4 regions of the Streptomyces sp. NPDC047880 genome follow, and region 4 is predicted to be linked to each of the others. Evidence: riboswitches for the same ligand, from Rfam matches in the RefSeq annotation. Region 4 holds a riboswitch; each other region holds the start of a gene.

Region 1 (5,697 bases), on a different contig from region 4:
CAACATGCTGATCCTCACCGCGAAGGACGGCACGGAGACGTGGTACTGCCACCTCTCCACGTACACGGTCGCCTCGGGTACGACCGTGAAGGCCGGCGATCCGATCGCGCGCTCCGGCAACTCCGGCAACTCCACCGGTCCGCATCTGCACTTCGAGGTGCGCCCGGCCGGCGGCTCGGCGATCGACCCCCTCCCGTGGCTGCGCAGCCACGGCATCGACCCGACGTAACGTCCCGGCAGCCGCGGACCTCGCCCGCCTCGAGTGATCTCCCGGCAGCCCCCACCCGCGTTGTGCGCGCAGGGGACCGCCGGTTCACCTCACGTCGCTACAGCTTCTCCACCGGCGCGTACCGCAGCAGCAGCCGCTTCGGCTTGGTGTCCCCGAAGTCGATCGTCGCCTCGGCGTTGCCGCCCGTGCCCTTGACCGCGACGACGGTCCCGAGTCCGAACTGGTCGTGTGTGACCCGGTCCCCGACCGCCAGTGACACCACCGGCTTCTCGGAGGTGCGGCGCGTGGCGAAACCGGAGGCTCCCGACGCCGACGAGCGCGAGCGGGAGGACGACAGCGAGGCCGCCACCGCCGAGACCGGCCCGGAGGACGCGGGCGCGGTCGCTCCCGTCCGCTTCCACTCCACGTGGGCCGGGGGGATCTCCTCCAGGAACCGGGAGGGCGGGTTGTACGAGGGCTGGCCCCAGGCGCTGCGCAGGGTGGACCGCGTCAGATACAGCCGCTCCCGCGCGCGTGTGATGCCGACGTAGGCCAGGCGCCGCTCCTCCTCCAGCTCCTTGGTCTGGCCGAGGGCGCGCATGTGCGGGAAGACGCCGTCCTCCATGCCGGTCAGGAAGACGACCGGGAACTCCAGGCCCTTGGCGGTGTGCAGGGTCATCAGCGTGATGACCCCGTCGCCGTCCTCCTCGTCGGGGATCTGGTCGGAGTCGGCGACCAGCGCGACCTGCTCGAGGAAGTCGGACAGGGAGGGCTGCTCGTCCTCGCCGCGCTCCTGTTCGAACTCCATGGCGACGGCGGCGAGTTCCTGGAGGTTCTCGATCCGGGTCTCGTCCTGCGGGTCGGTGGAGGCCTGGAGTTCGGCGAGGTAGCCGGTGCGTTCCAGGACGGCTTCCAGCACCGTGGCCGGTCCGGCGCCGGACTCGACGATGGTGCGGAGGTCCTCCATCAGCGCGTTGAACCGCTTGACGGCGTTGGTGGAGCGCGCGGCCATGCCGTACGCCTCGTCGACGCGCTTGAGCGCCTGCGGGAAGCTGATCTTCTCCCGCTGGGACAGGGCGTCGATCATCGCCTCGGCGCGGTCGCCGATGCCCCGCTTGGGGACGTTGAGGATCCGGCGCAGCGGCACCGAGTCCTCGGGGTTGGACAGCACGCGCAGGTAGGCCAGGACGTCCCGGACCTCCTTGCGCTCGTAGAAGCGGACGCCGCCGACGACCTTGTAGGGCAGGCCGACGCGGATGAAGACCTCTTCGAAGACACGGGACTGGGCGTTGGTGCGGTAGAAGACGGCGACGTCGCCGGCCTTGGCCTCGCCGGTGTCCGTGAGGCGGTCTATCTCGTCGGCGACGAACTGCGCCTCGTCGTGCTCGGTGTCGGCGACGTAGCCGGTGATCCGGGCGCCGGTGCCCGCGTTGGTCCACAGGTTCTTGGGGCGGCGGGACTCGTTGCGCTCGATGACGGCGTTGGCGGCGCTGAGGATCGTCTGTGTGGAGCGGTAGTTCTGCTCGAGCAGGATCGTCGTCGCGTCCGGGTAGTCCTCCTCGAACTGGAGGATGTTGCGGATCGTCGCGCCGCGGAAGGCGTAGATCGACTGGTCGGCGTCACCCACCACGCACAGCTCGGCGGGCGGGATCTCGGCCTCGGGCGGCACGTCGACCGGGTGCTCGGAGGTGCCGACCAGCTCGCGGACCAGGGCGTACTGCGCGTGGTTGGTGTCCTGGTACTCGTCGACCAGGACGTGCCGGAAGCGGCGGCGGTAGTGCTCGGCGACGTCCGGGAAGGCGCGCAGCAGGTTGACCGTCGTCATGATCAGGTCGTCGAAGTCGAGCGCGTTCGCCTCGCGCAGCCGCGACTGGTACATGGCGTAGGCCTGGGCGAGGGTCTTCTCGAAGCCGTCGGTGGCCTGGGCGGCGAAGTCCTCCTCGTCGATCAGCTCGTTCTTCAGGTTGCTGATCTTGGCGCTGAAGGACTTCGGCGGGAAACGCTTGGGGTCGAGGTCCAGGTCGCGGCAGACCAGGGCCATCAGGCGCTTGGAGTCGGCGGCGTCGTAGATCGAGAAGGAGGAGGTGAAGCCGAGCTTCTTGCTCTCCCGTCGCAGGATGCGCACGCACGCGCTGTGGAAGGTCATGACCCACATGGCGTTCGCGCGCGGGCCGACGAGCTGCTCGACACGCTCCTTCATCTCGCCGGCGGCCTTGTTGGTGAACGTGATCGCGAGGATCTGGCCCGGGTGCACGTCCCGCTCGGCGAGCAGGTGGGCGATGCGGTGCGTGAGCACACGGGTCTTGCCGGAGCCGGCGCCGGCCACGATGAGCAGGGGGGAGCCGGAGTGGACGACGGCGGCGCGCTGGTTGTCGTTCAGCCCTTCCAGCAGCGCGGCGGAGTCGATCACCGGGCGGGGGGCGCCGTCGCGGTAGTAGGCGTCCCGGTCCGGGGGCGTGTCGAACTTCCCGCCGAACAGATAGTCCGGGATCGGCTCCGGAACGTGATCGTCCTCGGGCGGCGGCGGGGGCTCGTCGGCCGGGCCCCGCTGGGCCTGGAGGTTCGCCAGGAAGTTGTCGTCAAAGAGGCTGCTCATCGCTCTCCGAGTCTAGGGCGCCCCACTGACAGCCCGCCGCCGCCCTGAGAACATCCCCGCGCGACCGACGGCCGGCCGAGCACCCGGCGGCGCGTTGTCGCCCTCCATGACCGCATGATCACGCCCTGCTACACCCACCCCATATGCGGATCTACAACCATCAATCCCCCTTGATCGCTCACTCTCGGCAACGCCCGGGGATAAGGTCACGAAAATGTATCGGGCATATCACCCATCAACCTTCACAGGGGCCACACGAGTTGGCTACCGTGCGACCAGGCCGCATGACCCCCACCGGCGAACGTCGCCGGGCCGCGCGGCCTCCGCCGAGTCCGGTGTGCCGCAGCGGCAGCCGGAGCCGGGGACCCAACCGTGAACCTGGGGTGAATCGGCCCGACTCCCTGTGCGGAGAGGCCGTAGGGCAAACCTTCCGAACCACCCGCCCGAACCCGACAGCTAACCCGGTAGGCGGAACATGGAAGGAGTCGCCTCCCTTGGCGTCGCACCGCAAGTCGCGTCCTACGGGTACGCGCGTGGCAGGCATACGGACCCCCGCCCTGGCAACGGCGGCCCTCACCTCCGTGGCCCTGCTCTCCCAGTCGGCCAACGCCGCCCCCGCGGCCGACGACAAGCCCAGCCTCGAGGAAATCGAGAAGAAGGTCGACGACCTGTACCGCCAGGCCGAGTCGGCGACCGACAAGTACAACGCGGCCAAGGAGAAGACCGCGAAGCAGCGCAAGCGCGTCGACACCCTCCTCGACGACGTCGCCCAGCGCACCCAGAAGCTCAACGAGGCGCGCGAGGAGCTGGGTTCCTTCGCCTCCGCCCAGTACCGCACCGGCGCCGCCGCCCCGGACACGGCGACGTTCCTGCTGGCGGACACCCCGCAGGACTACTTCGACCAGACCCAGCTGATGGACCGGATGACGGGCCGCCAGAAGGTCGCGGTCGACGATTACGTCACCCAGCAGTCCGAGACGATGAAGAAGCGCCAGGAGGCCACCGAGAGCCTCGAGACGCTCACCGAGTCGCAGGGCGACCTGAAGACGGCCAAGGCCACCGTCCAGCGCAAGCTCGCCGACGCGCGCGAGCTGATGTCGAAGCTGACCGCCGAGGAGAAGGCCCGGCTCGCGGCGATCGAGAAGGCAGAGCGGGAGGAGGCCGCCCGCAAGGCCGACGAGCTGGCCCGGCAGCAGGCCGCGCGGCAGCAGGCGCAGGAGGAGGCCGCCCGGCAGCAGGACGGCGGGACGGCCTCGTCGGGCTCCACTGGATCCACGGGCTCCGGCTCGCCCTCCTCGACGGCCCCGGCCGACTCCTCGTACGCCTCCAAGGCCGACAAGGCGCTGGCCTTCGCCCGCGCCCAGATCGGCAAGCCGTACGTGTGGGGCGCCGTCGGGCCCGGCTCGTACGACTGCTCGGGCCTGACCCAGGCCGCCTGGAAGGCCGCGGGCGTCACCCTGCCGCGCACGACCTACGACCAGGTGAACGCCGGAACCACGGTTCCGCTCTCCCAGGCCCAGCCCGGCGACCTGGTCTTCTTCTACGACGACGTCACCCACGTCGGGATCTACATCGGAAACGGCATGATGATCCACGCCCCGAAGCCCGGGACGTACGTCCGCGAGGAGTCGATCTACTACGACGGCGAGTCGGCGATCCACAGCGTGGTCCGCCCGGCCTGACCGGTCCCGTCACGTCTTCGAGGGGCACGGGCGCACGTTCCTGCGGGGCAAGGTCGCACGTTTTTGAGGGGCACGCGCGCGTGCCCCTCTCTCCTCGCGCGCGCCGCTCTCTAGCATCGGCGCTATGTCCGGTCCCTCCCTGTTCGCCACCTGGTGGTCGACATACGCGCTGGCGACCGGCATCGTGTCGGTCGGCCTGGACTCGGCGGGGTACGCGGTCCTCGCCCGCATCACCCTCGCCCTGGCCTGCGCGGGCTGGCTGGGGGCGGCCGCGGGCCTGGCCCAGCGGGCGCACGGCGAGTGGCGGACGGAGACGCCGGCCGAGCTCACCATGGTGGCGGCGACCGCCGTCCTCGGCACCGGCTTCTTGGCGACCGGACAGCAGACCCTGGCGGCGGCGCTGCTGGCGCTCGCCATGGTGCTCTGGGCGGTGCTGCTCACCACGGAGGCCCAGGGGCGCCGCGGAACGGTGTTCCTGCGCTGCGTGGCCACCGAGGGGCTCGCCGTGCTCGGCGCGACGCTCGCCGCAGCCGACGCGGCGGCCTGGCTCGCCCACGCGGCCCTCGTGCTGTTCTGGCTGGGACTCACGCTCTACGGCTTCGCCCTGTTCCGGTTCCAGCCCCGGCAGGTGGAGGAGGGGCGCGGGGACCAGTGGCTGGCGGCCGGCGCCCTCGCCCTCTCCGCACTCGCCGGGGCGCGTCTCCTCGCCGCCGACAGCCCGCGCCTGTACCTGTGGAACGAGGAGAACGCCGACGTCCTGCGCACGACGACGGTCACGCTGCTCGTGCTCGCACTGGTCGCCTGCGTCGCCCTGCTCCTCGCCGAGCTCTTCTGGCCCCGGCACCGCTACGACGTACGGCGCTGGGCGACCGTGTTCGCCGCGGTCGTGACGGCCGAGGCCGCCCTCGCGGTCGCCGCCGCTCTCGGCGTCCCCTGGCTCGATGTCGCCGGGGAGGTGCTGCTGTGGATCGCGGTGGCCGCCTGGCTCGGGTGCACCGTCTGGGCCCTCGCCTCCGCCCGGCGTTCCCGGATCAGGTCCAGAGCACGGCGATGAAGACGTTCGCCGTGGTCAGCAGACCCACCAGGCCGAAGAGGCCTTTGTCGACCTTCTCGTCGTCCCGCTTCACGTAGACCAGGCCGAGGATCACGATCAGCAGGGCCAGCTTCACGCCGATCTTGATGTTGTTCACGGTCTGGTCGTCGGCCTGGTT
Region 2 (5,697 bases), on a different contig from region 4:
ATCGTCTTCCCGCTGTCCGGGCTGCTGCTGGCGATGGGCATGCACGCGATGTGGAACGGCTCGTCGGCGTTCGGCGAGTACGGCTTCTTCGCCGTGTACGCGGCGTTCATGGTGCCCATCTTCGGGCTGCTGACGTGGCTGGTGATCTGGACGCGGCAGCGGGAGCTGAAGACCATCCGGGCGGAGCTGCCCGCCTACGCCGTGGCCGGCTGGCTGACCCCGGCCGAGCCGTACGCGCTCGGCTCGATGCGGGCCCGGCGGATCGCCCGCCAGTACGCCCGCCGCCACCTCGGCAGGGCGGCGGCCCGGGAGGTGGCCCGGTACGAGGCGTACGCGACGTCCCTGGCGTTCCTGCGGCACCGGGCCCGGCGGGGCGGCGTCCGGGCGGACTTCGCCGTACGGGAGCGGGAGCTGCTCGGCGAACTGTGGCGACGCCGGGAGGTGTCCCGGCCCGCGCTGGACCACGCGGCGCGGATCACCGCCCCTCCGGTCCCGGTGGTGGCCCCGCCCTGGCCGGTCCACGGGGTGTACGGACACGGGTACGGCTACGGCTACGCCCACCAGCCGACCCGCCCGACGCCGTACCCCGCTTACAACCCCTACCGCTCCTAGTACTCGGACCGAGGCCTGGCGGCCGGTGCCGCACCCCGTTCACAGCCCCTGAAGCTCCTCCTGTGGCCTGCTCAGGCCGAGGCCTCCGTGAGCCGCTCGGCCTCGGCCTCGGAGAGCGTCAGCTCCCCGACGCCGACCAGTGCGGGCAGCTGCTCCACCGTCCGTGCGGAAGCGATCGGCGCCGCCACGGTCGGCCGGGCGGCGAGCCAGGCGAGGGCCACGGTGGCGACGGGCACGTCGTGCGCCGCGGCGATCTCGTCGAGGGCGGCGAGCACCCGCCGCCCCCGCTCGGTCTCCAGATGCCTGGCGGCACCGCCCGCCCGCGCGCTCTCCACCGGCGTACCGGGCCGGTACTTGCCCGTGAGGAAACCGGACGCGAGCGCGTAGTACGGAACGGCCGCGAGGCCGGCCCGCTCGGCGAGGTCCTGGAGCTCACCCTCGTAGGTGTCGCGGGAGACCAGGTTGTAGTGCGGCTGGAGGGCGACGTAGCGGGCGAGCCCCTCGCGGTCGGAGAACTCCAGGGACGTCCGCAGCCGCTCGGCGGAGATGTTGGAGGCGGCGATGTGCCGCACCTTCCCCGCCTTCACAAGGGCGTCGAGCGCGCCGATGATCTCCTCGACGGGCACGTCGGGCTGGTCGAAGTGGGTGTAGTAGAGGTCGATGTAGTCGGTGCGCAGGCGCCGCAGGGAGGCGTCGGCGGCGGCCGTGATGTTGGCGGCGGACAGTCCCTGGAACTCGGGGTGCCGGCTGACCTTCGTGGCGACGACGACGTCGGAGCGGTTGCCGCGCGCCTCGAGCCACTTGCCGAGGATGGTCTCGGACTCCCCGCCCCGGTTGCCGTCGGCCCACGCCGAGTAGACGTCGGCGGTGTCCACGAAATTGCCGCCGACGGCGGTGTACGCGTCGAGGACGTCGAAGGACCGGGCCTCGTCCGCGGTCCAGCCGAAGACGTTGCCGCCGAGGGCGAGGGGGAAGACCTCGAGGTCGGAGGAGCCGAGCTTGAGAAGAGAAGTCATGCCCCGTGTCAACGACCGTACGGGAGGACCTCATTCCGCTACGGACGCGAAATTCCCGTGACCACCGCGACCGAAGACCGGCGGCCCTGACGTCGGGGGGTCGTCGTCAGGGCCGCCGGTCTTCGGTCGCGGTGCTTCAACGGATGTGTACCGCTTACGGGTTCAGTCCCTTGCCGCGCAGCCACGCCATCGGGTCGATGCCGCCGGCGGATCCGCCGGAGTGGACTTCGAGGTGCAGGTGCGCCCCGGTGACGTTGCCGGTGGCGCCCACGCGGCCGATCACGTCGCCGGTGCTGACCTTCTGGCCGACGCTGACGCCGATGGAGGACTGGTGCGCGTACCAGATCTCGGTGCCGTCATCGAGGGTGAGGACGGTCTTGTAGCCGTAGGAGCCGTTCCAGCCCGCCTCGGTGATGGTGCCGCTGTGCACGGCCTTGATCGGCGTGCCCGTGGGGGCGGCGAAGTCGAGGCCGGTGTGGTAGCCGGAGGACCAGTAGGCGCCCGCCTGGCCGAACGTCGAGGTGAGGGTGTACGAGGAGGTCGGCAGGGTGAACTGCTTGGCGAGGGCGGCGAGCCGCTCGGCCTCGGCCTTCTTCCTGGCCTCTTCCTCCGCTTTCTTCTTGGCCTCGGCGGCCTTGGCCTTGGCTTCCTCCTCCGCCTTGGCGACGGCTTCCGCCGCGGCCTTCTCGGCGGCGGCCGCGGCGTCCTGGGCGGCCTTGGTCTCGATCTGGTCCTGCTGGTGCTCGACCTGGGCCATGATCCGGGCGCGCAGCGCCTCGCCGGCACCGGAGGCGCCCTTGGCCTGCTCGGTGTCCGCCGTGACGGTGCCGAGGCTGCTGAGCGGGGTGGCGGAACCTTCGGGGGTGTCGTCGTCCGAGATGAGGGAACCCACCGAGGGCAGGTCCGGAACGGAGATGGACACCGGGGGCTTGCCGGTCTGGGCACTGGCCATGCCGCCGGCACCCACAGCGGCTATGACGCCGACGCCCAGGACGGTGGAGCTGCGGGCGAGACCTCCGCCGCGCTGCTTGGTGACGCGATGCCGGCCGCGGACGGGACGGATGGACTCCTCGGTGGGGTTCCACTCCTGGAACGGGCCCTCGTCGGTGCGCTGACCGCCGTAGCCGAAGGTGTCGGTGTCGCGCTTCGGCGCGTACGGGGCCGTGGGGGCAGGCCGGTTGGACGCCACGTGGGCGTACTCCTTTCCTTCCTTCTCGCCTACCGGGTTAGCTGACGGGTTCGGAGCAGGAAGGTCTCCTACGCGCGTATACCTGCCGTGCTTCCACGGTGGTTACGCCCGATTCACCCCAAGTGGTGGTTCCCCGGTTCCCTTTCGGGATTCGGCGCGTGCGCACGGAGCCGCCTTCTGTGACGGCTGGGACGACCGCGCTGCGTTATCGAACGTTAATGGAGGCGCGAGGGGTATTCCAGCGATTCCACTTGATCATTAACCTTTTTCGCGCGGACTTACCTGCCATGACCGACTTAAATCGGGCGAGTTGACCACCATACAAGTGGCCGACGAGGTTTGACGGTGTGTCAGTTGTTATGCGGAACGGGACGGTTCGCTCACCGACCGTAGCGAGTCACCGGGAAAGCACCGAGGGCCGGAATCCTTTGGATTCCGGCCCTCGGCCTTCAGTAGCGGGGACAGGATTTGAACCTGCGACCTCTGGGTTATGAGCCCAGCGAGCTACCGAGCTGCTCCACCCCGCGTCGTTGTGTCACCAGTGTACGCCATCCGCGGGACTGCTCGCGCACACCCTCCCTCCGGCCCGCGCTCAGCGCACCAGGTGGCGGTTCGGGGCCTTGGCCCGCTCCTCGTGTTCCGGGAGCAACAGCACCTCCACTCCCCGCGCCGCCAGGAGGCCGCTGCCGTCGGCGTCCGTCACGAAGGTGTCCGGCTCGCGCCAGGCCGTGACGACCCGCCGTACGCCCGCGTCGAGGATCAGCCGGGCGCAGGGAGCGGGCCGGGAGGCGCGGCGGGCGCACGGCTCGAGGCTGCTGTACACCGTCGCGCCGGGCAGCCGCGGGTCGGCCGGGTCGAGCTTGGCGAGGGCCGCCTCCTCGGCGTGCACCACGGGGTCGCCGCCCTCGCGGGAGTGGCCGCGGGCCAGTTCCGTGCCGTCGGCGGCGACCACGACCGCGCCCACGCTGAACGCCGTGCCCGACGGCGGGCAGCTCTCGGCCAGTTCGCAGGCGAGGGCCAGCCAGTGGTGATCGGCTGCGGCGGGCAGGGAACCGGTGCCCGGGGCGGTCGGTTCGTAGCGCATCAGGACGACGTCCTCGATCTGCCGCGACTCCAGCAGCCGGAGCCGGCCCCCCTGGTAGCCGCCGGGGCCGAAGAGGCGGGGCGCCCGGGGGTCGCCCACGAAGAGCGGGGCGAGGACCAGCTGGAGTTCGTCGGCGAGGCCCTGGGTGAGGAGCTGCGTGTGGATCAGACCGCCGCCCTCGACCATGAGCCGCCGTACACCCCGGACGTCGTGCAGGTGCGTGAGCAGCCGCCGCCAGTCGAGGCCGGCGCCGAGCGGGACGACGTCGGCGGCGAGGCCGAGCGCACGGGCGCGCTCGGCGCCCCGGTCGGTCGTGTAGAGGAGCTTCTCGCCGCCGGTGTGCCAGAAGCGGGCGTCCGGGTCGAGGTCGCCCGAACCGCTGACGGTGACCTTGAGCGGGTACGCGGGCTTGCCCGCGGCCGTGCGGGCGGCCCGGCGCTGCTCCGAGTTCACCAGCAGGCGCGGGTTGTCGGCGCGGATGGTGCCGGCGCCGATCAGGATCGCGTCGACGTCGGCCCGGACCTCGTCGACCCGGTCGAAGTCGGCCGGGCTGGACAGCAGCAGGCGGTCGGGCCCGGTGTCGTCCAGGTAGCCGTCGAGTGAGACGGCGGCGGACAGCAGGACGTACGGGTGAGGCATCGGTGCTCCGCGGCTGGTCGGGACTGCGGGACGGGACAGGGCTTGGTTCAAGTTTGAAACAAACCTACACTGGCGGCATGACGACTCGCTGGCTCACCCCCGAGGAGCAGCGCGCCTGGCGCGCCTACATCGCCGCCTCGCTGCTCCTGGAGGACGCGATCGACCGGCAGCTCCAGCAGGACGCCGGCATGCCACACCTGTACTACTCCATCCTGTCCGTCCTGTCGGAGTCCCCGGAGCGGCGGCTGCGCATGACCGATCTCGCCGAGCGGCTGAAGATCACGCGAAGCCGGCTGACGTACGCGGTCACACGGCTGGAGAAGGACGGCATGCTGCGGCGCGAGGCCTGCCGGTACGACAAGCGCGGCAGTATCGCGGCGCTGACCGACGAGGGGTTCGCCGTGCTGGAGCGCGCGGCGCCGGGGCACGTAGAGACCGTGCGCAGCTCCCTGTTCGACCGGCTCAGCGAGGAGCAGGTGGGCCAGCTGGAGGAGATCTCCGCGGCGATCGCGCAGGGGCTCCAGGAGGACGGGACCCGGCCGGCGGCGGACGACGTGCCGTGGCGACGGAGGTCGTCGCCCTGCTCGTGACGCGCATCACATAGAGCCGGATTCTCTTTGCTTCAAATTTAAAGCACGAGTAGGGTTCCGATCGTGGATCTGCTTCAAATCTGAAGCACTACGGCTGTGCAGCCGAACAGGAACGGAACCCGGAGGCCCCGCATGCCCGACACTCCCGCCGTCATCGCCACCCCGCGCTCCCGCGTCCGGGTCCCGCTGCGCTTCCACGACGGCTACGAGGCCGACGCCGAGCTCGTCACCTTCCACGGGCTGGCCGACGGCCAGGAGCACGTCGCCGTGGTCCTCGGCGAACCCGGCCCGGTCCCGCTGGTGCGGCTGCACTCCGAGTGCCTGACCGGGGACGTGTTCGGCAGCGCCCGCTGCGACTGCGGCCCGCAGCTGCGCGAGGCGGTCGAGCGCATCGCCGAGCGCGGCGGCGTCCTTCTCTACCTCCGCCAGGAGGGCCGCGGCATCGGCCTCTACAACAAGCTCGACGCGTACGCCCTCCAGGACGAGGGGCTCGACACCTACGAGGCGAACGCGGCGCTCGGGCTGCCGGAGGACGCCCGCGACTACACGGCGGCGGCCCAGATGCTC
Region 3 (5,697 bases), on a different contig from region 4:
CGGACGGCGTGCCCCTGGGGAGCGGCGCCGTGCCGCGCGCCCTGGACGACGACCAGGGGCTTGGCGGCGGCCGTCCGGCGGGCGAGACGGGTGAACTTGCGGGGGTTGCCGATGGACTCCAGGTACATGAGGACGACGTCGGTGTCGGGGTCCTCGTACCAGTACTGCAGGACATCGTTGCCGGAGACGTCGGCGCGGTTGCCGGAGGAGACGAAGGTGGAGACGCCGGTGACGCCCGTGACGCCGCCGCCGCGCCGGTGCAGCCTGGACAGCAGGGCGATGCCGATGGCGCCTGACTGGGCGAAAAGACCGATCCGGCCGGGGCGCGGCACCTCGGGGGCGAGGGAGGCGTTGAGGCGTACCTGCGGGGAGGTGTTGATGATGCCGAAGGCGTTCGGGCCGATGATCCGCATGCCGTACGTGCGCGCGTGCCGCACCAGGGCGCGCTGGCGTTCGCGCCCCTCGGGGCCGCTCTCGGCGTACCCGGCGGAGACCACGACCAGCCCCTGCACGCCGTGTTCGCCGCACTCGGTGACGACCTCGGGGACGTGCTCGGCGGGTACGGCGACGACCGCGAGGTCGACCGGGCCGTCGATGTCCCGCACCGAACGGTGGGCGGGCACGCCGTCGAGCTCCTTGTGCCCCTCGGGGAGGGCCTTGTTCACCGCGTACAGGCGGCCGGTGTAACCGGCGTCCCGGATGTTCCCGAGGACGCTGCGGCCCACGCCGCCGGGTGTGCGGCCGGCACCGATGACGGCGACCGAGCCGGGGGCCAGCAGCCGCTGCACGGAGCGCGCCTCGGCGCGGTGTTCGCGCGCGTACTGCACGGCGAGGGAGCGGTCGGTGGGTTCGAGGTCGAACTCCAGACGGACGACGCCGTCCTCGAAGCTGCGCTTCTGGGTGTAGCCGGCGTCCGTGAACACCTTGATCATCTTGGTGTTGGCGGGCAGCACCTCGGCGGCGAAACGGCGGATGCCGCGCTCGCGGGCTACGGCTCCGATGTGTTCGAGCAGGGCGGAGGCGACTCCGCGGCCCTGGTGGGCGTCCTGCACGAGGAAGGCGACCTCGGCCTCGTCGGCGGGTGCGGACGCGGGCGTTCCGTCCGCGCCGATCCGGTCGTAGCGTACGGTGGCGATGAACTCGCCGCCGACCGTGGCCGCGAGTCCCACCCGGTCCACAAAGTCGTGGTGCGTGAAGCGGTGGACGTCCTTGGCGGACAGGCGCGGGTACGGCGCGAAGAAGCGGTAGTACTTCGACTCGTCGGAGACCTGCTCATAGAAGCTGACCAGGCGATCGGCGTCATCAACGGTGATGGGCCGGATGCGCGCGGTGCCTCCGTCGCGCAGCACCACGTCGGCTTCCCAGTGGGCGGGATACTCGTGCCGGTCCGGCGAGGTCTGCATGGGCCCCAGAGTACGGCTAGCGCCTGACAACGGCGCGAGGCAGTCTGTGGAGGGCGTCAGTCGGGTCGAGGCCGCGATCCGACGGCACCTGCGGAGTGGACCGAGAGAACCGCTCCGGGTGGCTTCACGTTATGGGAAACTGGTCTAGACAACCCTGAACACCGAAGGGCAGCAACACATGGCTGAGCGCCGCGTCAACGTCGGCTGGGCCGAGGGCCTCCACGCCCGCCCCGCTTCCATCTTCGTCCGAGCCGCCACGGCCGCAGGCGTCCCGGTGACGATCGCCAAGGCTGACGGCAACCCCGTCAACGCGGCCTCGATGCTGGCCGTCCTGGGCCTCGGCGCCCAGGGAGGCGAGGAGATCGTCCTCGCCTCCGACGCCGAGGGCGCGGACGCCGCCCTCGACCGGCTGGCGAAGCTGGTCTCCGAGGGTCTCGAGGAACTGCCCGAGACCGTGTGATTTCCCCGGCGCCCTGTCCGGCGCACACTGAAGGGCTCGTCCGAATTCACCGGGCGAGCCCTTCGCCATTACCGGTCGACAGGCAGAAGTAATTCCGTGTCCGGGCAGCCGAAATAAACCCTCGAGAAGCCCGGGAATAACCGAGCGCACCCGAGGAACCCCGAGAATTACCCTCTCTTTGTATACGGCTTCCGTGTTAATGCCGCAGGCTCGCCGTGTTGACGGCATGTTGCGAGTTCCTCACACGGTCGGCGCGCTCCCCGGCGGAGCCGATACGCAGGCGGTGCGCCCCGGCCGCGCGCTCGGCGTGCAGCGCCGTGACCGCCCGCGCGCGCTCGCCGTCCCCGCGCGCCACCGCATCCACGATCGCGCCGTGCTCCGTCCAGGACTCCACCGGGCTGAGCGGCGCCTCCACGGTGTACATCCACGCGATCTTGTGGCGGAGCTGGGTCAGCATCGACGTCAGGGCGGGGCTGCCGGAGGCCTGGGCGAGCGTCTCGTGGAACCACACGCCCAGGGAGCGCAGGTCGTCGCCGGTGCCGCGGCGGGCCCGGTCCTGACCCAGCCGGACCAGGCCGCGCAGGACCTTCAGATGCGCCTCGGTACGGCGCTGGGCGGCCCGGGCCGCGCCGAGCGGCTCCAGGAGCATCCGCATCTCCAGCAGGTCGGCAGCCTCCTGCTCGGTGGGTTCGGCCACGCATGCACCCGCGTGCCTGCGGGTCACCACGAAGCCCTCGGCCTCCAGTGTGCGCAGCGCCTCCCGGACGGGCACACGCGAGACGCCGTAGCGGCGTGCGAGGAGTTCCTCGGTGAGCCGGCTGCCGCGCGCGTGGACCCCCGCGACGATGTCGTCCCGGATGGCAGTGCACACCGAGTGCGCGGGAATACGCATGACCGACCTCCGCTTAATCCCCGTGAAACGCCGGCGAGCGGCGCGTGTTCCGTGACTCTATTGCAATGAGCGGGAATTTCCGACGGCAAGCGGGAATCCATGGATATTTTTTGGACAGCGGACGTCCGAGGAGCCATCCCTGAGGACCGCCCCGGGAGCCGTCCGGAGGCCGCAAACGCCGAAAGCCCCGGCTCGGGGAGCCGGGGCTTTCGGGAACGGCGATGAGGTTCCGGTCAGAGGCTGACGCCGTGCGAACGGAGGTAGGCGACCGGGTCGATGTCGGAGCCGTACTCGGGGCTCGTTCGGGCCTCGAAGTGCAGGTGCGGGCCGGTGACGTTGCCGGTCGCACCGGACAGGCCGATCTGCTGGCCGGGGGTGACCTTCTGGCCGACCGAGACGCTGATGGACGACAGGTGGCCGTACTGGGTGTAGGTGCCGTCGTTCATCTTGATCACGATGTTGTTGCCGTAGGAGCCGCCCCAGCCGGCCTCGACGACCTCGCCCATGCCGACCGCGTGGACGGAGGTGCCGCTGGCGGCGTGGAAGTCCACGCCGGTGTGGCTGCCGGAGGACCACAGACCGCTGCTGGCCTTGTAGGCGGTGGAGACGTACGAGCCGGAGATCGGGGACACGAAGGCGTTGAGACGCTTGCGCTCGGCCTCGCGGGCGGCGCGCTCCTTGGCCGCACGGGCCTTCTCGGCCGCCTCCTTGGCCTTCTCGGCCACCTCGGCGGCCCGCTTGCGGGCGGCCTCCTCGGCCTTCTGCTTGGCGGCGGCCTCGTCGGCGGCCTGCTGCTGCGCGACGGCCTGGGCGTCGATCTGCTGGGCCACGGTGTCGCCCATGGTGACGACCGGGGTGAGACCCGTCTGCTCCGCGCTGGGCTCGGCGGCGAAGGCCGCGGGGGCCGCCACGGTGCCGATCACGCCGGTGGTGGCGAGGGCCGCGACGCCCGCCGCGCGGGCGGTGCCGCGCTGGATCCTGCTGGGACGACGGTGCTTCCCGGTGGCGCGAGTGAACGCCATGTGGTGGCTGATCCTTTCCTTCCCTCTCGCCTACCGGGTTAGCTGACGGGTTCGGAGCAGGAAGGTCTCCTACGGACTCCCTCGCGGTACGCGCGGGCGTCCGATTCACCCCAGGGACTGCGGTGGGTCCCCGGCTCCCCTGGCTCGCGCCGTACGGGGACTCGGCGATGACTGTCCGGTGCCGCGGGCGCGGCGCACTGCCTGACGAACAGCCCGGATGACGCTAAGCGGCGCCGCTTTCAATTCCCAAACGGATCCCGGCTTTTGTAGCGCATCCCACAGGGCAGACAGGCAACTCCCATACCAATTCGGGCATAAAGGGGCCCTGGTGCCGTGGAAGACAACCAGGGCCCCTGCACGCGCGTGCGGCTACTCAGCGGTGACGACGGTGACTTCGCCGATGCCGAGGGCCTCCACGGGCGCCTTGATCTGCGCCGCGTCACCGACGAGGACGGTCACCAGACGGTCCACCGGGAAGGCGCTGACGGCCGCCGCGGTGGCCTCCACGGTGCCGGTAGCGGCGAGCTGCCGGTACAGCGTGGCCTGGTAGTCGTCCGGCAGGTGCTGCTCGACCTGGTCGGCCAGCGTGCTCGCGACGGCCGCCGCCGTCTCGTACTTCAGCGGCGCCACGCCGACCAGGTTCTGCACGGCGACGTCCCGCTCGGCGTCGGTCAGGCCCTCCGCTGCCAGGGTGCGCAGCACCGTCCAGAGGTCCTCCAGGGCGGGGCCGGTGTTGGGCGTGTCGACGGAACCGCTGATGGCGAGCATCGCGGCACCGGTGCCGTCCGGGGCGGACCTGAGGACCTGGCCGAACGCCCGGACGCCATAGGTGTAGCCCTTCTCCTCGCGCAGGACGCGGTCCAGGCGCGACGTGAGGGTGCCGCCCAGGCAGTACGTGCCGAGCACCTGCGCGGGCCACACGCGGTCGTGCCGGTCCGGACCGATCCGGCCGATCAGCAGCTGCGTCTGGACGGCGCCTGGGCGGTCCACGATGACGACCCGGCCGGTGTCGTCGGCGGTCACCGGCAGCACGGGCCGCGGCTCGGCCGGGGAGCCCGTCCAGGCGCCCAGCGTGTCCGCGAGCAGGGCGTCGAGGTCGATGCCGGTGAGGTCGCCGACGACCACCGCGGTGGCGGTGGCGGGACGGACGTGCTTCTCGTAGAAAGCCCGTACGGCCGCGGAGTCGATCGCGGCGACGGTCTCCTCGGTGCCCTGCCGCGGCCGCGACATGCGGGAGTCCGCCGGGAACAGCTCCTTGGAGAGCTCCTTCGCGGCACGCCGGGAGGGGTTGGCCAGCTCGTGCGGGATCTCGTCGAGGCGGTTGTTCACCAGCCGCTCGACCTCGCTGTCGGCGAAGGCGGGCGCCCGCAGTGCGTCGGCGATCAGCCCCAGCCCCTTGGCGAGCCGGGAGGCCGGCACCTCCAGGCTGAGCCGGACGCCGGGATGGTCGGCGTGCGCGTCGAGGGTGGCGCCGGCACGCTCCAGCTCGGCCGCGAAGTCCTCGGCGGAGTGCTTGTCGGTGCCCTCGGAGAACGCCCGGGCCATGATCGTGGCCACACCGTCGAGGCCGGCGGGCTCGGCGTCCAGGGGGGCGTCGAGCAGCACCTCCACGGCGACGACCTGCTGGCCGGGACGGTGGCAGCGCAGCACCGTCAGGCCGTTGTCGAGCGCACCGCGCTCTGGGGCGGGGAAAGCCCACGGCTTGGCGTCGCCCGCCTGCGGCCGGGGGTGGAAGTCCATCGTGGCGAGCTCGGTCACCGGGCCGCCTCCTCGTTCTCGTCCTGGTCGGCGGGGGCTTCGGGGGCGGTCGGCTCGTAGACGAGGACCGCACGGTTGTCGGGCCGCAGGCGGGCCTTGGCGACCTCCTGGACCTCCTCCGGCGTGATCTCCAGCACGCGCTGGACGGCGGTCAGGGCGAGC
Region 4 (5,697 bases):
AACCGGCCTTGCGTCATCACGGCCGCGTGCGTGCAGACCTGCTCGATCTCGTCGAGGAGGTGGGAGGAGAGGAAGACGGTCGTGCCGTCCGAGGCCAGTTCCCGTACGAGGGTGCGGATCTCACGCATGCCCTGCGGGTCGAGGCCGTTGGTCGGCTCGTCGAGGACGAGCAGCCGGCGCGGCTGGAGCAGCGCGGCCGCGAGGCCCAGGCGCTGTTTCATGCCCAACGAGTAGGCCTTGGCCTTCTTGCCCGCGGCGGCCGTCAGGCCCACCCGGTCCAGTGCGGCGGCGACCCGGGCGCGCCGGGTGCGCGGATCGGCGGCCGGGTCGGCGCTGTCGTAGCGGACGAGGTTGTCGCGGCCGGAGAGGAAGCCGTAGAGGGCCGGGCCCTCGATGAGGGCGCCGACGTGCGGCAGCACGGCGCGGGTGGCCCGGGGCATGGGCTGCCCCAGGACCCGGGCCGTGCCGGAGGTGGGTTCGATGAGACCCATCAGCATGCGGATGGTGGTGGTCTTGCCGGAGCCGTTGGGCCCGAGGAAGCCGAAGACGCTGCCCGCCGGGACGGTCAGGTCGAGACCGTCGACGGCGAGCTGTCCGCCGCGGTAGCGCTTGGTGAGCGCGCGGGTGGCGATGACCGGTTCGTCGCCGGTCCCGGCCCGGGTCCCACCCTGCTCCGGTTCCGTGGCGGACACCTCGCCCATCGGCTCCCTCGTTCTCTTGAACTCCCGTACGCCTACGGGGCTCACTTTCCGGTGTCGGCCGCCTTCACGAGCGCGTCCTTGGTGACCAGGCCCGCGTAGACCTTGCCGTCGTCGGTGACGAGGGCGTTGACCAGGCGGGTCGAGAAGACCGTGCCCGAGCCGAACTCGCCGTGGACCTTGTCGCCGAGCGAGTCGAGGAAGCCGCCGAACTCGCCTCCGGCCTTGCCCGAGGGCACGCCCTCGCCGCCGGTGTCGAAGGTGGCGATGGCGTTCCACCCCTCGCCGATGGTCTTCATCCCGTCGGGGCCGCCGAGGCCCTTGCCGACGCCCTCCCCGGCCCCGGGGGCGTGGTCCTTCGCACCGCCCTTGCCGAAGTCCTCGCCGAAGCCCTTGTGTTCGCTCTTGGGGGTGTCCTTCTCCTCGGTGACCTTCGCGCCCTTGGGCGGGGTGAAGTCGAAGGTCGAGGCGGCCGGCCCGGCGAAGTCGACCTTCGTGAAGCCGACGTCGACGACGGCGGCGCCGCCACTGGCCGGGGTCAGCGTGAACTTCAGCGGCATGCCGGTCTTCGCGTCCACGGCCACGGTGATCGCGCCGACCGTCGAGCCGGACTGCTTCGGCTGGACGACCAGCTTGTAGGCGTCCCGGCCGGCGACCTGGGCGGTGCCGTCCACGGTCACGGACGTCGTGTCGTCGACCGCCTTCAGGGCCTCCTGGGCGAAGTCCTTCGGCGTGGCCGGCGGCTGCTGGTCCTTGCCGCGCTCCGGGCTCTCGGCGGAGATGCCGTGGTAGACCTCGTTGGACTTGCTGTCGTAGCCCCAGACGTCCTTGCCGTTGTGGATGACGCTGTACTCGGCGGCGTTCTCCAGCAGCGACAGCTTCTGCCGGTCCGGGCCGTCCACGGCGACGCGCAGGGTGTGCGTGCCGGAGGCCAGTTCGGTGAGCTTGGCCGACGGATCGGCGGAGGAGCCTTCCCCGCCCTGGCCCGCGGCGCCGGACAGCAGGCTGGACTCCAGGCCGCCGAGGTTCGGCAGGCCGAGGTCCGTGCTGATCTTCACCGTGCCGGACAGCTGCTGGACGTCCGACTTCGCGATCTTCTCGATGAGCTGCTGTGCGGTGATCTTCGGGAGGTCGGGGTCGCCGGAGTCGGCGAGGGCGGGCACCAGCCCGATCGTCGCGGCCGCCACCCCCACCACCGTGACCGGGACGACGTACCGCGCGGCCTTGCGCCGCCCGGAGCGCTGCTCGTCGACCTCCCCGGCGGTCGTGCTGTCGTCGGATGCGTACGGTGCCATGTGTGCCCTACCTCCGTGGTCGGCGGCGGCTGTCCGTGTCGTGCACGCACTCGTCCCTGAGCCGCCATTCTCACCCGAACAGGTGAGGAGTGGTGTTTTCCGTGCTCACCATCTGACCAAATCGGCCAGGGAGATACGTCAGACCCCGGGCTCAACTGCGCGTACTGCTGGGGTATGACACGGAGGGGCGACTTCTCCCCCGACCCGTAGGGGTCGTACGGGGGAGACGTGCTAGCCGGCCCGGTGCACCACCGCGTCGCACAGCTCCAGGAGGGCCGTCTTCGCGGTGCATTCCGGCAGCGGTGCCAGCGCCGAACGGGCGTCCTGGGCATAGCGGACGGTGTCCCGCCGGGCCTGCTCCAGGGCCGGGTGGGCACGCAGCAGGCGCAGGGCCTCGGTGTGCCGTGCGTCGTCGGTGAGGTCGGAGTCGAGCAGCTCGCACAGGGCGAGGTCCTCGGCGAGCCCGAGCCGGGCCGCGCGCTCCCGCAGCCGCAGCACCGGCAGGGTGGGGATGCCCTCGCGCAGGTCGGTGCCGGGGGTCTTGCCGGACTCGTGGGAGTCGGACGCGATGTCGAGGACGTCGTCCGCGAGCTGGAAGGCGACGCCGAGCCGCTCGCCGTACTGGGTCAGCACGTCCACGACGGTGTCCTCGGCGCCGGACATCATCGCGCCGAACCGGCACGACACGGCGATCAGCGAACCGGTCTTGCCGCCCAGCACGTCCAGGTAGTGCTCGACGGGGTCCCGGCCGTCCTGCGGTCCGGCCGTCTCCAGGATCTGGCCGGTCACCAGGCGCTCGAACGCCTCGGCCTGCACCCGCACGGCCTCCGGGCCGAGGTCGGCCAGGATGTGCGAGGCCCGGGCGAAGAGGAAGTCGCCGGTGAGGACCGCGACGGAGTTGCCCCAGCGGGTGTTGGCGCTCGGGACGCCGCGGCGCACGGCGGCCTCGTCCATGACGTCGTCGTGGTACAGCGTGGCGAGGTGGGTCAGCTCCACGACGACGGCCGACGGCACGATCCCGGGCGCGTGGCGGTCGCCGAACTGGGCGGAGAGCATCACGAGCAGCGGGCGGAACCGCTTGCCGCCGGCCCGCACCAGATGCTGGGCGGCCTCCGTGATGAAGGGCACCTCACTCTTGGTGGCCTCGAGCAAGCCTTCCTCGACAGCCGCCAACCCGGCCTGGACGTCGGCTTCCAGATCCTGGTCCCGCACGCTCAGCCCGAACGGCCCGACGTCGGTCACGAGGGGTCTCCTGTCTGCTGTGTCTGCCGGTGATTACGCGGATTGTCGATAGGTCGCCGCTCTCACTCCAGTCAGCGTATCCGGTCACGTTTCGATCACCGCCAGCGCCCATGGTTACAGGCCGGGTGGTATCCGATCACGACCGCTATGTTTTCGATCAACCTATAAGAACAGATATTTATCGACTTACCCAGTGGTAGTGAACTATGCACGATTTGCCGCGATGAGTCGGTGAATTCCTGTTGGCGGAAATTGCCCTTCCGGCTTGTGATCAGTGAGGTCAATCACTTCTCCCCCCATTCCACCCCTTCTCGGCGCCGGCCCGTACCGCCGTTCCCCGAAAGCCAGTTGAGCCTTGGCTCCCGCAAAGGATCAAGTGACGCAAACTCCCCCGACCAAGGTCAACCGCGCGATATGTGATTGAGGCGCTTGTTCCCGACATGTGCTCTCGCATACGTTCCGGCCCTGTCCGGCGGACGCCTAATCCTGCCGCCGCCCGGACTCCCCACAGGAACCGACTCACTCACGCGTGGCAGGAGCGGGGGACCCAGGTAAGTCGCCGGTCCGCACAGCGGCACGGCTCGGGGTGAAGCCGTGTACGGCACACAGCGCCGTACACGGCCGGGCACCTCCCGGCCCGAACCCGACAGCTCACCTCGCAGGCGCCGGAGAGGAACATCGCCATGGCCGGACGAGGCAAGCACCGTCGCCCCAGAACCAACCCGCTGACCCGAGGCATCGTCGCCGTCGGTACCGGTGGAGCCGCACTCACCCTCCCGCTCCTCGGGGCCACGCACGCGAGCGCCGCCGAGACCCAGAGCGCCCCCGCCGCGCAGTCCGTGAAGCAGGCGGCCCAGCCCGCCAAGTCCCACACGTACACCGTGGTCAAGGGCGACTCGCTCGCCCGCATCGCCGACAAGTTCGACGTCTCGGGCGGCTGGAAGCAGCTCTACAAGGACAACCGCGCCGCCGTCGGCGACAACCCGAAGCTGATCCACCCGGGTCTGAAGCTGAAGGTGAAGACCGCCAGGGCTGCGGACGCCCCGAAGAAGACGGCGACGAAGTCGTCCGCCCCCGCCAAGCCTGCCGCGAAGCCCGCCGGCGGTGTCGCCCAGGCCACCCAGGCGTCCGCGAAGACCTACGCGAACAACCTCGACGGGTGGATCCGCGAGTCGCTGGACATCATGGCGCAGCAGGGGATCCCGGGCTCCTACGACGGCATCCACCGCAACATCATGCGCGAGTCGTCCGGCAACCCCCAGGCGATCAACAACTGGGACTCCAACGCCGCCGCGGGCACCCCGTCCAAGGGCCTGCTCCAGGTGATCGACCCGACGTTCGCCGCCTACCACGTGCCCGGCACCTCCTTCGACCCGTACGACCCGGTCGCCAACATCACGGCGGCCTGCAACTACGCGGCCGACCGCTACGGCTCGATCGACAACGTCAACGGCCCGTACTGAGGCGCCCCGCCCAGCAGTCGCTCGAGGACGACGGCGATGCCGTCGTCCTCGTTCGACAGGGTGACCTCGTCGGCCACGGCCTTGAGTTCGGGATGGGCGTTGGCCATCGCGACGCCGTGGCCGGCCCAGTCGAACATCGGGATGTCGTTGGGCATGTCACCAAAGGCGATGGTGTCCGTCGGCCGCAGCCCCAGATGCTCGGCGGCCAGCGCCAGACCGGTCGCCTTGGTGATCCCGCACGGCTGGAGCTCGACCGTGCCGGGCCCCGACATCGTCACCGTGGCCAGTGAGCCGACCACCGAGCGCGCCGTCGCCGCCAACTCGTCGTCCGTCAGGTAGGGGTGCCGCAGCAGCACCTTGCTGATGGGCTCGCCCCACAGGTCCTCGCGCCGGTCGACCCGGACCGCGGGCAGCGTCGGGTGCGGCATCAGATAGCCCGGCTCGATCAGCGTGAGCCCGTCGACCCCGTCCTGGTCGACCGCCGCGTACACCTGCCCCACCTCGGCCTCGATCTTGCCGAGGGCGGTCTCCGCCAATTCCCGGTCCAAGGTGATGGACCACAGCAGCCGGTCCGCGCCGGCGTCGTACACCTGCGCGCCCTGCCCGCACACCGCGAGCCCCGTGCAGCCGAGGTCGTCCAGGAGCGGCCGCACTCTCGGCGCCGGCCGGCCCGTCACCACGAGGTGCTGGGCACCGGCGTCCGCCACCCGCGCGAGCACGGCTAGGGACCGGTCGGACAGGGTGTCGTCGCCGCGCAGCAGCGTCCCGTCCAGATCGGTGGCGATGAGTGAATATGCGATGGGTGCGGCCATGATCAGAGAATACGGACAGCGCGCCCCTTCGTTTCATCGCACGGAGGACGCCGATTGCCCGGTTGAAGGCCTCTGCACCGATTGGCAACAACATGCTCCGCTACCTACCCGTGGGGCCGCACAGAGCGGTACCTTCCATGTGTCCAGGGGGGACTTGATCGGGGGGTCGGGTTGAGCAGTGGGCGCA

The links. A riboswitch is a leader RNA that binds a small molecule or an ion and turns the genes downstream of it on or off. The one in region 4 is predicted to bind cyclic di-AMP.
Positions count from the first base shown of each region.
Region 1: another riboswitch for cyclic di-AMP. It lies ahead of AB0937_RS24035 (NlpC/P60 family protein); the one in region 4 lies ahead of AB0937_RS08760 (transglycosylase SLT domain-containing protein).
Region 2: another riboswitch for cyclic di-AMP. It lies ahead of AB0937_RS30690 (M23 family metallopeptidase); the one in region 4 lies ahead of AB0937_RS08760 (transglycosylase SLT domain-containing protein).
Region 3: another riboswitch for cyclic di-AMP. It lies ahead of AB0937_RS24435 (M23 family metallopeptidase); the one in region 4 lies ahead of AB0937_RS08760 (transglycosylase SLT domain-containing protein).

Region 1 is NZ_JBEZOK010000016.1:187,239-192,935, forward strand. It holds gene AB0937_RS24025 (M23 family metallopeptidase) at 1-229, shown strand, start outside; gene pcrA (DNA helicase PcrA) at 327-2,804, opposite strand; cyclic di-AMP (ydaO/yuaA leader) riboswitch at 3,119-3,290, shown strand; gene AB0937_RS24035 (NlpC/P60 family protein) at 3,299-4,486, shown strand; gene AB0937_RS24040 (hypothetical protein) at 4,611-5,540, shown strand; gene AB0937_RS24045 (hypothetical protein) at 5,518-5,697, opposite strand, start outside.
Region 2 is NZ_JBEZOK010000026.1:20,669-26,365, forward strand. It holds gene AB0937_RS30680 (PrsW family intramembrane metalloprotease) at 1-612, shown strand, start outside; gene AB0937_RS30685 (aldo/keto reductase) at 684-1,628, opposite strand; gene AB0937_RS30690 (M23 family metallopeptidase) at 1,783-2,817, opposite strand; cyclic di-AMP (ydaO/yuaA leader) riboswitch at 2,829-2,984, opposite strand; tRNA gene AB0937_RS30695 (tRNA-Met) at 3,271-3,344, opposite strand; gene AB0937_RS30700 (dihydrofolate reductase family protein) at 3,410-4,540, opposite strand; gene AB0937_RS30705 (MarR family transcriptional regulator) at 4,618-5,130, shown strand; gene ribA (GTP cyclohydrolase II) at 5,263-5,697, shown strand, end outside.
Region 3 is NZ_JBEZOK010000017.1:71,485-77,181, forward strand. It holds gene AB0937_RS24420 (GNAT family N-acetyltransferase) at 1-1,403, opposite strand, end outside; gene AB0937_RS24425 (HPr family phosphocarrier protein) at 1,582-1,863, shown strand; gene AB0937_RS24430 (GntR family transcriptional regulator) at 2,060-2,755, opposite strand; gene AB0937_RS24435 (M23 family metallopeptidase) at 2,989-3,777, opposite strand; cyclic di-AMP (ydaO/yuaA leader) riboswitch at 3,790-3,954, opposite strand; gene AB0937_RS24440 (pitrilysin family protein) at 4,147-5,535, opposite strand; gene AB0937_RS24445 (pitrilysin family protein) at 5,532-5,697, opposite strand, start outside.
Region 4 is NZ_JBEZOK010000004.1:187,007-192,703, forward strand. It holds gene AB0937_RS08745 (ABC transporter ATP-binding protein) at 1-701, opposite strand, end outside; gene AB0937_RS08750 (DUF2092 domain-containing protein) at 743-1,993, opposite strand; gene AB0937_RS08755 (polyprenyl synthetase family protein) at 2,225-3,235, opposite strand; cyclic di-AMP (ydaO/yuaA leader) riboswitch at 3,738-3,913, shown strand; gene AB0937_RS08760 (transglycosylase SLT domain-containing protein) at 3,919-4,698, shown strand; gene AB0937_RS08765 (HAD family hydrolase) at 4,662-5,510, opposite strand; gene AB0937_RS08770 (GNAT family N-acetyltransferase) at 5,682-5,697, shown strand, end outside.